DNA from 2 places in the Massilia sp. LC238 genome. Region 1 is predicted to be linked to the other one. Evidence: predicted binding sites of a transcription regulator. Region 1 holds the regulator's gene; the other holds the start of a gene.

Region 1 (6,162 bases):
GCATGCACCGCCACTGCCAGCAGGAAGGCTGGCAGGCGGCTCGGTTCTGGCGGCACGCGGTAGGGCGCGCCGGCGGTGGCAGGCTTCATTGCAGACATGTCACTTGGTGGCCAATCCCACCCGGTTGATGCCCATCTTCTTCGCTTCGGAAATCAGCTGGATCACGTCGTCGTACTTGCTCTCGCGGTCGCCTTCGATCAGGACCGGGTAGTCCGGATTCTCTTCGTGCAGGGCGCGCAGGCGGGCGAGCAGGGCGGTGCGGTCGGCCACGTCTTCCATGGCGAGCTTCTGCTTGCCGCCGACGCCGATCGACAGCTTGTTGTCGGTCTGGACCGCGACGCGAATATAGGTGTCCGGCGGCAGCGCCGACTTCTCGGCGGCCGGCAGGTTCACCACGCTCGGCGCCTCGTTGGCCGGCACCGCCATGAAGATGATGAGCAGCACCAGCATCACGTCGATGTAGGGCACGACGTTGATCTCGGATTTGAAAGCGCGTTTGCGTCCGCTGCGCAGGCTGCTGTTAAAGGCCATCCCGGTCCTCCGTCGATCAGCGCGCCTGGCGCTGCAGGATGTTCGAGAATTCTTCGACGAAGCTCTCGAAGCGGATCGCCAGGCGATCGATGTCGTGGGTGAAGCGGTTGTACGCCACCACCGCCGGAATCGCGGCGAACAGGCCGATCGCGGTGGCGATCAGCGCCTCGGCGATGCCGGGGGCGACCACGGCCAGGGTGGCCTGCTGCACGTTGGCCAGGCCGCGGAAGGCGTTCATGATGCCCCACACGGTGCCGAGCAGGCCGATGTAGGGGGAGACCGAGCCGACCGAGGCCAGGAAGTTCAGGTGGATGTCGAGGGCGTCGAGTTCGCGCTGGAAGGCGGCGCGCATGGCGCGGCGCGAGCCGTCCAGTACCGGACCCATGTCGTTCATGTCGCGCGCGGCCTGCTTGCCCTTGATGAATTCGCCCATGCCCGACTCGAAGATGCGGGCCAGCGGGCCGCTCTGGTCGCGCTGGGCGCTGGCGCTCTGGTGCAGGGTGTGCAGGTTGCCGCCCGCCCAGAAGCTGCGTTCGAACTGCTCGGTCTGGCTGCGCGCGGCGCGCAGGGCGAAAGTCTTGCGGAAGATATAGGTCCAGCTGACGATCGAGAGGATCAGCAACAGGGCCATGATCAGTTGCACCAGCACGTGGGCATTGGAGATCAGGGCGGTCAGCGAAAGGTCTGGAGTCTCGGTCATCGGGTGGAAGTCTGTTGTCTAATATCTTGTCAAATGAACATGCGCCTACGCGGCGCGCATTTTATCAGCTGCCTGCTCGGGAAGCGAACGCGGGCGCATGGTGGCGGTGTCGACGCAGCCGACCTTGACGCTGGCGCTGGTGAGCAGCAGCTCGCCCTTCCAGGCCTGCTGGGCGAACTGGACCGATGCGCGGCCGAGCTTTTCGACCGTGGTGCGAATGGTCAGCACGTCGTCCAGGCGCGCCGGCGCATGGTAGTCCAGGGAAGCGCTCTTGACGACGAATGCGGCGCCCTCGGCGTCCAGCAATTCCTGCTGGCCGACGCCTGCCGCGCGCAGCCATTCGGTGCGCGCTCGTTCAAAGAACTTCAGGTAATTGGCGTAAAACACGATGCCACCGGCGTCGGTATCTTCGTAATAGACCCTGACTGTCCAGTCAAAAGCTGAAGGCATTTCCCCTGCCATTTAAATGAAAATAGGAAACATTTTACGCGATTTTTACCCTCCTTATGTACGTTTGCGAACATATAGGAAGGAAATGGTCGGGCGTGCCTATCGGTAAGGCAATGTCGGCGCGTAATAGTAGACGTGAAACATAGCCGAAAGGCCAATGACTGTAACACTTTCTCACAATTGCCGAGCGCCCGATACACGCCAGCAAGTCGAACAGTCCGTGGACTGTTCGGCAAAGGGGCACACCTACAGGTCAAGTGCGCTTGATGGCGAAGGGCGAGAAGCCCTGGCAGGTCGGCATCAGTTCGATGCTGTTCACGTTCACGTGCGGCGGCAGGGTTGCGATCCAGTAGGCCGTGGCGGCGATGTCCTCGGCGCTCAGGGGCGTCGTGCCTTCGTACACCTTGGCCGCGGCAGCGTCGTCGCCCTTGAAGCGCACGTTCGAGAACTCGGTGCCGCCGCACAGCCCCGGCGCCAGGTTGGTGGCGCGCACGCCGGTGCCGACCAGGTCGGCCCGCAGGTTCAGGGTGAACTGTTCCACGAAGGCCTTGGTGGCGCCGTACACGTTGCCGCCCGGGTAGGGGTAGTGTCCCGCCACCGAGCCCAGGTTGATGACCAGGCCGCTCCCGCGCGCCACCATGCTGGGGAGCACGGCGCGGGTCATGGTCACCAGGCCCTGGCAGTTGGTGGCGATCATGGTGTCCCAGTCTTCCAGCGGCACCTCGTGCGCCGGCTTGGTGTTCAGCGCCAGGCCCGCATTGTTGATGAGCACGTCGATGTCGCGCCAGCCTTCCGGCAGGCTGCTCAAAGCGGCCTCGATCGAGGCGCGGCTGGTGACGTCCAGGGTGACCGCCAGAGCGCCGTCGCCCAGTTCGCGTGCCAGCTCTTCGACGCGCTCGGTGCGCCGCGCGGCGAGGATGGCGCGGTGGCCGTTCTGGACGAAAATGCGCGCCATCGCGGCGCCGAAGCCGGCCGAAGCGCCGGTGATAAAGACGATCATGGTAGGTCCTGAGGGCAAAGGAGCTGAAAATTGTAGCCGAAATGGCCAGCATCCCGCTGGCCGCCCCGAGCTTGTTAAGACGACAGCAGTTTCCTTGCCCTAAGAGGCCCGGATCACATACAATCAGCTGAATTCACGTCTCACGTAACTGGCGAAACACCGTGCGCCCGCATCCTGAAGCGGCCACGGCAAAGGTGGAGACCCACCGGGGAACCTGAGACGCCAACTCGCCGTTCGCCTGGGCAGCCACAACTGGTACGTGTCGTATCGGGCTGCCTTGCGCCGCTGGTCCCGCTGCCCGCACTGCGCTGCCGTTGTCTGGTATTTCTCTCGATTGGAGTTTTACATGTTTGCAAAAGATCATACGCTTGCCAATGTCGACCCGGAACTGTGGGATGCCATCCAGAAGGAAAACGTTCGCCAGCAAGACCACATCGAACTGATCGCTTCGGAGAACTACACCTCGCCGGCGGTGATGGAAGCGCAGGGCTCGCAGTTGACCAATAAATACGCCGAAGGCTATCCGGGCAAGCGCTACTACGGCGGCTGCGAATACGTCGACGTCGCCGAGCAGCTGGCGATCGACCGCCTTAAAGCATTGTTCGGCGCCGAAGCCGCCAACGTGCAGCCGAACTCGGGCTCGCAGGCCAACCAGGGTGTGTTCTTCGCCATGCTCAAGCCAGGCGACACCATCATGGGCATGTCGCTGGCAGAAGGCGGCCACCTGACCCACGGCATGGCCCTGAACATGTCGGGCAAATGGTTCAACGTCGTTTCCTACGGCCTGACGGAGCAGGAAGACATCGACTACGAAGCCATGGAACGCCTGGCCCGCGAGCACAAGCCGAAGATGATCATCGCCGGCGCTTCCGCCTTCGCCCTGCGCATCGATTTCGAGCGCTTCGCCCGCATCGCCAAGGAAGTCGGCGCCTACTTCATGGTCGACATGGCCCACTACGCCGGCCTGATCGCCGCAGGCGAGTACCCGAATCCGGTGCCGCACGCCGACTTCGTCACCTCGACCACCCACAAATCGCTGCGCGGCCCGCGTGGCGGCATCATCCTGATGAAGGCCGAGTACGAAAAGCAGATCAACTCGGCGATCTTCCCGGGCATCCAGGGTGGTCCGCTGATGCACGTCATCGCCGGCAAGGCCGTGGCCTTCAAGGAAGCGCTGTCGCCGGAGTTCAAGGAATACCAGAAGCAGGTGGTCAAGAACGCCAGCGCCCTGGCCAACACCCTGACCGAGCGCGGCCTGCGCATAGTCTCGGGCCGCACCGAGTCGCACGTGATGCTGGTCGACCTGCGTTCGAAAGGCCTGACCGGCAAGGAAGCGGAAGCGATCCTGGGCCAGGCACACATGACCTGCAACAAGAACGGCATCCCGAACGACCCGCAGAAGCCTTTCGTCACCTCGGGCATCCGCCTGGGCAGCCCTGCCTTCACCACCCGCGGCTTCAAGGAAGAAGACGCGGTCAAGGTCGGCCACCTGATCGCCGACGTGCTGGACAACCCGCACGACGCGGCTACCATCGAGCGCGTCAAGGCGGAAGTGAAGCAGCTGACCGACAAGTATCCGGTCTACGCGAAGTAAGCAACCCAGGGCCGCTCGCTGCGGCCCTTTTTGAATCTCCGGCGCCCATGAAATGTCCGTTCTGCCAGCATGAAGATACCCAGGTCCTCGACACCCGCGTGTCCGAGGAGGGGGACGCCATCCGCCGGCGCCGGCGCTGCGCGAAGTGCGACAAGCGCTTCACCACCTACGAACGCATCGAATTGTCGATGCCGATCATCGTCAAGAAGAACGGCAGCCGCACCGAGTTCTCGTCGAACAAGCTGCGCGGTAGCCTGATGCTGGCCCTGCGCAAGCGCCCGGTCGCGGCCGAGGCCATCGATACCGCGGTCGCCACCATCGAGGAAAAGCTCCTGACCAGCGGCTTGCGCGAGGTGGACACCGGCTACGTCGGCGAGCTGGTGATGCAGGAACTCAAGCGCCTCGACAAGATCGCCTACATCCGCTTCGCCTCGGTGTACAAGAATTTCGAAGACCTGGCCGAGTTCCAAGAGGCGATCGCCGAAGTCGGCCAGCCGCGTAAATGAGCGCTGTAGCAAGCGCTGCCACCTAAGCTCAGCAGTTCCCCAAACCCGATTGCGCCAGCTCACGGCTGGCCCCGCCACGCCTGATAACTTCGCAGCTCGCAAGCGCAAGCTGCTTGCGCAGGCTAACGAGGGGAGGGTGCCGTGCAGGGGAAGACTCATGGTTTCACGCTGGCCGAGGTACTGGTCGCATTGTTCGTGCTGGCGGTCGGCATCGTCGGCGCGGGCGCCACCCAGCTCAGCGCCGAACGCACCCGCCAGCAGTCGGCGCTGATGTCCGAGGCGGCCCAGCTGGCAGCCTCGCTGTCCGCGCGCATGCAGGTCAATCCCGCGGTGGCAAGCCTGCCCGACGGCGCCAATCCCTACCTGGCCTTGTCCTACGACGCGGTAGGCGGCCCGCCCGTGGCCGGCGCCAGCTGCTTCGACGCCGCCTGCACGCCGGCCCGGCTGGCCGAGTTCGACCTGCATGAAATCCGCCAGGCGGTGCATGCGCAATTCCCGCGCGGCCGCATCGCGGTGTGCCGCGACGGCTCGCCCTGGGACAGCGCCGATGGACGCCCGCGCTGGAGCTGCGACGGCAATGCGGACGCCCTGCCGGTCGTCAAGCTGGGCTGGCAGGGTAGCGGCGATGCGCCCGGCTACGTGGGGGTGCTCCGATGATGCGCCGCGCACACCGGGAGCGGGGGATGACGATGCCCGAACTGCTGGTCGCCATGGTCGTCGGCCTGGGCGTGCTGCTTGCCGCCGCCAGCCTGTTCATCTGGGCCAACCGCGCCTTCGCCGCGCAGGTGGAGACGGCTGCGATGGACGATGCCGGACGCTACGCGCTGGAGGCGGTCGCGCGCGCCGTGCGCCAGTCGGCGGCGGCCGACTGGGAGGAGCACAGCGCCGGACCGGAGCCGGACGCGCCGGCACGCCTGTCCGGGCTCGATGCCCGCCGGGTCAGCCAAGCCGGCTTCGGCATCGACAATGCGCCGGTCGACGCCGTCAACGGCAGCGACGTGCTGGCGATCCGCTTCCCCGGCACCGGTGCGCCGCCCAACGGCGACGGCACCAGCCTCGATTGCGCCGGCTTCGCCGTGCACCGCGACGAGGAAGGCTGGAGCATCTTCTACGTCGCCCGCAATGCCCAGGGCGACACCGAGCTGCGCTGCAAGTACCGCGGCGCCAGCGCCTGGTCGGCGGACGCGGTGGTCGGCGCCGTCGACAGCTTCCAGGTGCTGTACGGGCTCGATGGCGACGCCGACGGCACGCCCGAGCGCTACCTGAACGCCAGCGCGCTGGCCGGGCTGGACGCGGGCCTGGTGCTGGTGGGCAGCACCCCCGCCGAGCGCGACGCCGACCTGCGCCGGCGCACCCACTGGAAGAAGATCGCAAGCGTGCG
Region 2 (6,162 bases), on a different contig from region 1:
CCAGCTGGTTCACGTCGGTCTGGCCGTTGATGATGCGCTTGTCGTCGGCGTTGACGCGCTTGGCGACTTCGGCGGCGGCGGGTGCGGCTTCGCCGGCGGCTTGCGGTGCGCGCGGGGCTGGTGAGGTAGTCGGTTCGTCGTCCCAAGAGAGCATGGTGTTATTCCTTCTTTCGTGGCCTCCTCGATTGGTGGGGCCGTTAAGTATTCAGGGTGGTCGTCATTCGCGGGTGGAAGCCAAGCGTTAGTGGTGCACTACGAACTTGGATTCCGGCCTTCGCCGGAATGACGGTTTTTAGGGTGGTGGTACAAAGTGCTGCCGGGCCGTGAGGCCGGGCAGCACTTTCTTTGGCTTACTGGCAGGCTTCGCACTCGTCGAAGCCGGCGTCGCCCGGACGCAGGTAGCAGGCGGCGCCCTCCACCACTTCCGCGCTTGCAGCCGCCGGTGCCGCCGGAGCGGCAGCCACCGGACCGTTCGCTGCCGGCGCGGCGTGGCCGGCCACCAGGCCGCCCGAGACCGGCACCGCGTTCAGGGCGCCGGTGCGGGTGGTCGACTTCTCCATGTGCGTCGCCGCGATGGTGCGCAGGTAGTAGGTGGTCTTCAGGCCGCGCAGCCAGGCCAGCTTGTAGGTCTCGTCCAGCTTCTTGCCCGAGGCGCCGGCCATGTAGATGTTCAGCGACTGGGCCTGGTCGATCCACTTCTGGCGGCGCGAGGCGGCTTCCACCAGCCACTTCGGCTCGACTTCGAACGCGGTGGCGTAGATGTCGCGCAGGTCTTGCGGCACGCGGTCGATCTTGGAGAGCGAACCGTCGAAGTATTTCAGGTCGGCGATCATCACCTCGTCCCACAGGTCGCGCGCCTTCAGGTCGCGCACCAGGTAGGAGTTGATCTCGGTGAACTCGCCCGACAGGTTCGACTTCACGTACAGGTTCTGGAAGGTCGGCTCGATGCAGGCCGACACGCCGATGATGTTCGAGATGGTCGCGGTCGGGGCGATCGCCACGCAGTTCGAGTTACGCATGCCGAACTGCTTGATGCGCTCGCGCACCACGGTCCAGTCCATCGATTCGCTGGTGTCCTGCTCCAGGTAGCCGCCGCGTTCTTCCGCCAGCAGCTTGATCGAGTCCTGCGGCAGGATGCCGCGGTCCCACAGCGAACCTTCGTAGGTCTCGTAGCGGCCGCGCTCTTCGGCCAGCTCGGTCGAGGCCAGGTAGGCGTAGTAGCAGACGGCTTCCATCGACTTGTCGGCGAATTCGACTGCTTTCTCCGAAGCGAACGGCACGCGCATCATGTGCAGGCAGTCCTGGTGGCCCATGATGCCCATGCCCACCGGGCGGTGGCGCAGGTTCGAATTGCGCGCCTTGTCCACGGCGTAGTAGTTGATGTCGATGACGTTGTCCAGCATGCGCATCGCGGTGCGGATGGTCTTCTGCAGCTTGGCGTGGTCCAGGCCCTCGCCCTTCATGTGCTGCGGCAGGTTCACCGAGCCCAGGTTGCAGACGGCGATCTCGTCGGCGCTGGTGTTCAGCGTGATCTCGGTGCACAGGTTCGACGAGTGCACCACGCCGACGTGCTGCTGCGGCGAGCGGATGTTGCACGGATCCTTGAAGGTGATCCATGGGTGGCCGGTCTCGAACAGCATCGACAGCATCTTGCGCCACAGGTCGAGCGCTTCGACCTTCTTGTACACGGTCATTTCGCCGCGTGCAGCCTTGGCTTCATAGGCGACGTAGGCTTCTTCGAAGGCCTTGCCGACCTTGTCGTGCAGGTCCGGGGTTTCGCTCGGCGAGAACAGGCTCCAGTGGCCCTTCTCCATCACGCGCTTCATGAACAGGTCGGGAATCCAGTTCGCGGTGTTCATGTCGTGGGTGCGGCGGCGGTCGTCGCCGGTGTTCTTGCGCAGGTCGAGGAATTCCTCGATGTCCATGTGCCAGGTTTCCAGGTAGGCGCAGACCGCGCCCTTGCGCTTGCCGCCCTGGTTCACCGCCACGGCGGTGTCGTTGACCACTTTCAGGAACGGGACCACGCCCTGCGACTTGCCGTTGGTGCCCTTGATGCGTGAGCCCAGCGCGCGGACCGGGGTCCAGTCGTTGCCCAGGCCGCCGGCGAACTTCGACAGCAGCGCGTTTTCCTTGATCGCGTCGTAGATGCCTTCCAGGTCGTCGCCGACGGTGGTCAGGTAGCACGAGGACAGCTGCGAGCGGCGGGTGCCCGAGTTGAACAGGGTCGGGGTCGAGCTCATGAAGTCGAACGACGACAGCAGGTTGTAGAACTCGATGGCGCGCGCTTCGCGGTCGGCTTCGCGCAGGGCCAGGCCCATCGCGACGCGCATGTAGAAGGCCTGCGGCATCTCGATGCGGGTTTCGCGCACGTGCAGGAAGTAGCGGTCGTACAGGGTCTGCAGGCCGATGTAGCCGAACTGCAGGTCGCGGTCGGCGACGATGGCCTTGGCCAGGCGCTCGAGGTCGTACTTGCCCAGCTCTTCGTCCAGCAGTTCGTTCTGGATGCCCTTGGCGATGTATTGCGGGAAGTAGGTGATGTACTCGGCAGCGGCGCCGGCTTGCGGCACTTCATGGCCGAAGACTTCCTTGCGGATGGTGTGCAGCAGGATGCGCGCGGTGACCTGGCTGTAGGCCGGGTCGGTTTCCATCAGGGCGCGGGCGGCCAGGATGGCCGACTTGTGCAGCTCTTCGACCGGCACGCCGTCGTACAGGTTCTTCAGGGTCTCGGCGACGATGGCGTCGGCGTCGACGTGCTTTTCCAGGCCCGAGCAAGCGGCGTTCACGAGGGCGTGGACGTCGTTGATGTCCAGCGGACGGCGCTCGCCGCCGTCGACCACGTGGATCTGCGGCGCGGCGACCGGAGTACCGCCGGCGGCTTCCTTGGCGGCCTTGCGCTCTTCCATGCGCTTGGCGCGGTACAGCACGTATTCGCGGGCGACGTCATGCTCGCCCGAGCGCATCAGCGACAGTTCGACCTGGTCCTGCACGTCTTCGATGTGGAAGGTGCCGCCGTTCGGCTGGCGGCGCACGAGGGCAGCCACCACGTTGTTGGTCAGCTGCTCGACCAGCTCGCGGATGCGGGCCGACGCCGCGCCCTGCCCGCCGGCGACGGCGAGGAAGGCCTTTGTCATCGCGACCGAGATCTTGTGCGGCTCGAAAGCGACCACGGCGCCGTTGCGGCGGATAACCCGGTAGTCACCACGTGCGACGATTTCTGCGGGCGTGGCGGTGGCCGACGCGCCTGGGGTGACGTGCGGATTGATCGAAATGTCTTGTGCTGTTTGCATTGAGCCTCCAGTGAGCAGCGGATTTGCCGTTGTTGTCTTGAGCCGGACTTGTCAACCGGACAAAATTTTAAGCAAAGCGATACCCCGCCAGCTGGAACTCCTCACTGGCAACCAAGGATGAGATCAATGCGGCAGGGTAGAAATCGTTGTTAATTCAGTAGCTTGCAGAGCAAGCTTCAAGTCGAACGTGAATCTAGTTTCTTCTGATCCACTACCACTATATCTAGTGTTCGAACTTGATATGAGACTAATTGTAGTGCCTGACCTAGGTCAGGGCAAGTGACGGAGCCCGTAATTTTTTTTGTTTTTTTTGGTGCGCTGGCTTGACAAGCCCATAGGGCAAGAACGACGGGCGGTATGCGGTGAGTGAGCACTAACCCTGATCCGGAACGCTGCACAAGGCTTAATCAACTGCATGCGCGGCGCATCGTTCTTGTGCATTTTGCACTGGCGAAAAGACAACATCACGACATGCCGACTCGCGCTTTTGCAGGAGACTCACGCATGGTCGTCCGGCGCGCAGATCTCCAGCTTCTGCATCTGGTAGCGCAGCTGGCGCACGCTGATGCCGAGCAGGCTCGCTGCCTGGGTGCGGTTGAACTGGGTCTGCTGCAGGGCGCGTCCGATGATGTCGCGCTCGACCTGGCTCAGGTACTCGGGCAGGTTGCTCGGCAGGCCGTTGGGGCCCAGCATGGCGGAAGCGGGCGCCGCCTCCACCGGGGCAGGCGCAGGCGTCGGCATCGGTTCCGGCAAGGGCGTGGGCGCGGGCATGGGCGCCGGCGCGCTCGCGGCCGGTTCGCGCCGCAACGCGTCGCCCGGCCGCGCCGCCTTGAGCGACAGGTCGCCCACTTCGATCACGCCGTCGTTGGCAAAGGCCAGCGCCCGCTCCAGCACGTTTTCCAGTTCGCGGATGTTCCCCGGGAAGGAGTAGGCACGCAGCGCATCGAGCACGCCCGGTCCGAGCGCGGCCTGGCCCGGCCCGGCAAGGCGCGCCAGGATCGCGTCCACCAGCGGCGCCAGGTCGTCGATCCGTTCGCGCAGCGGCGGCAGCGACAGTTCGATCACGTTCAGGCGGTAGAACAAGTCCTGCCTGAACCTGCCCTGCTCCACGCATTTCGCCAGGTCCTGGTGGGTGGCGCTGATGATGCGCACGTCCACCGGCTCTTCGGTGGTGGCGCCGATCTTGCGCACGCGCCGCTCCTGGATCGCGCGCAGCAGCTTGACCTGCATCGGCAGCGGCAGGTCGGCCACTTCGTCCAGCATCAGGGTGCCGCCGTTGGCGGCCTGGAAGAAGCCGTCGCGCTCTTCGGCCGCGCCGGTGAAGGCGCCCTTGCGGTAGCCGAAGAACTCGGCTTCCATCAGGGTTTCGGGAATGGCGCCGCAGTTCACCGCCACGAACGCCTTGCCGGCGCGCGAACTCTGGGCGTGGATCTCGCGCGCGGCCAGTTCCTTGCCGCTGCCGGATTCGCCCGTGATCGAGATCGGCGCGTTCGAGCGCGCCAGCCGTCCGATCTGGGCGCGCAAGGCCGCCATCGCGCTTGACGTGCCGATCATGCGCGAACCGGGCGCCGCGCCGTCCGCCCGGGGCGCCGGGGCATCAAGCAGTTTCAGGGCCGAGCGCACCATCACGCGCAGCGCATCCAGGGCCACCGGCTTGGAGATGTAGTCGAAGGCGCCGGCCTTGAGCGCCACCACCGCGTTCTCGGCGCTGCCGTAGGCGGTGATGACGGCGATCGGCGTGCCCTTGTGCGAGGCGGTGACCTCGCGCACCAGTTCCAGCCCCAGGCCGTCCGGCAGGCGCATGTCGGTCAGGATCAGCGCGTAGTCGTGTTCCTCGAGCAGGCCGCGCGCCTGGCGCAGCGTGGCGGCGCTGTCGACGTCCAGCCCCATCTTGAGCAGGGTGATCTCGAGCAGTTCGCGCAGGTCGGCTTCGTCGTCGACCACCAGGATGCGGGGTGCGGTCATGGTTCTCTCACACTATATATAAGCAGCCGGATCCTAGGCCGGCTGCGAGAAGCTGATCACGAAACGCCCGCTCGCCCGGCGCGGTCCGGTGGCGGTGGGGTCGAAGCGGTATTCGTAGTCGAGCTTCGCGTCGTTGTTCAGGCACAGCTCGCGCGCCAGGTACAGGCCCAGGCCCGTGCCCTTGCTCGAGGTAGTATAGAAGGGTTCGAACAGGTGGGCGCGCACTTCGGGCGTGATGCCGGGGCCGTCGTCCTGCACGTGCAGTTCGATGCGGCCGGCGGCGTCCAGGGCCGGGAAGATGCGGATGCTGCCGGGCTCGCGGCTGGCATAGCGCACCGCATTGCCCAGCAGGTTGAGCAGCACTTCGTGCAGGTGCAGCGGGTCGAAGCGCAGCGCGCTCGTCCCGGGGTCGCCCAGGTAGACTATATCAGCCGCGAGCCCATGGGTTTCGCAGAATTCGGCCTTCAGCTCGGCGAGAAAGCTGGCCAGCTGCACCGGCTCGCCGTTCGGCTGCACCTTGCGCGACAGCTGCAGGATGTCCTCGACCATGCGGTTCACGCGCGTCACGTTGTCGCCCACGATCTTCAGCAGGCGCACCTCGGCCGGGCCGTGCAGGTCTTCGGCCAGCAGCGCGGTGGCGTGGCCGATCGCCGACAGCGGATTGCGCACCTCGTGCGCGATGCTGGCGGTGAGGCGTCCCATCGAGGCCAGCTTGAGCTGCTGCGCCTGGTTCTCGATGGCGCTGACGTCCTGCATGAACACCACGCTGCGTCCCAGCGCGACATCCAGCGTGTCGACCCGCGCGAAGCGCAGCTTCAGGTGCACCGGCTGGTCGCGTCGGCCGCGCAGGGGGCCCGCGTCTTCCTGGTAGGGCTTGACGGTCACGAACGCAGCGTCTTCGCTCGGCGCG

The links. Region 1 encodes NrdR, which represses ribonucleotide reductase genes. Its sites were predicted from a motif close to CACNANATNTNGTG; they were not measured.
Region 2: FG94_RS20125 (ribonucleoside-diphosphate reductase subunit alpha) is a predicted target of NrdR. The motif match lies at 3,503-3,516, and genes of this name have one in related genera.

What each region holds. Positions count from the first base shown of each region.
Region 1 is NZ_JNNN01000078.1:352,178-358,339, forward strand. Features, by position in the region: gene tolA (cell envelope integrity protein TolA) at 1-98, opposite strand, end outside; gene FG94_RS22820 (biopolymer transporter ExbD) at 100-531, opposite strand; gene tolQ (protein TolQ) at 548-1,231, opposite strand; gene ybgC (tol-pal system-associated acyl-CoA thioesterase) at 1,277-1,681, opposite strand; gene FG94_RS22835 (SDR family oxidoreductase) at 1,935-2,681, opposite strand; ZMP/ZTP riboswitch at 2,816-2,932, shown strand; gene glyA (serine hydroxymethyltransferase) at 3,028-4,275, shown strand; gene nrdR (transcriptional regulator NrdR) at 4,323-4,781, shown strand; gene pilV (type IV pilus modification protein PilV) at 4,923-5,438, shown strand; gene FG94_RS22855 (PilW family protein) at 5,465-6,162, shown strand, end outside.
Region 2 is NZ_JNNN01000073.1:126,402-132,563, forward strand. Features, by position in the region: gene FG94_RS20120 (ribonucleotide-diphosphate reductase subunit beta) at 1-154, opposite strand, end outside; gene FG94_RS20125 (ribonucleoside-diphosphate reductase subunit alpha) at 351-3,287, opposite strand; gene FG94_RS20130 (sigma-54 dependent transcriptional regulator) at 3,786-5,252, opposite strand; gene FG94_RS20135 (nitrogen regulation protein NR(II)) at 5,286-6,162, opposite strand, start outside.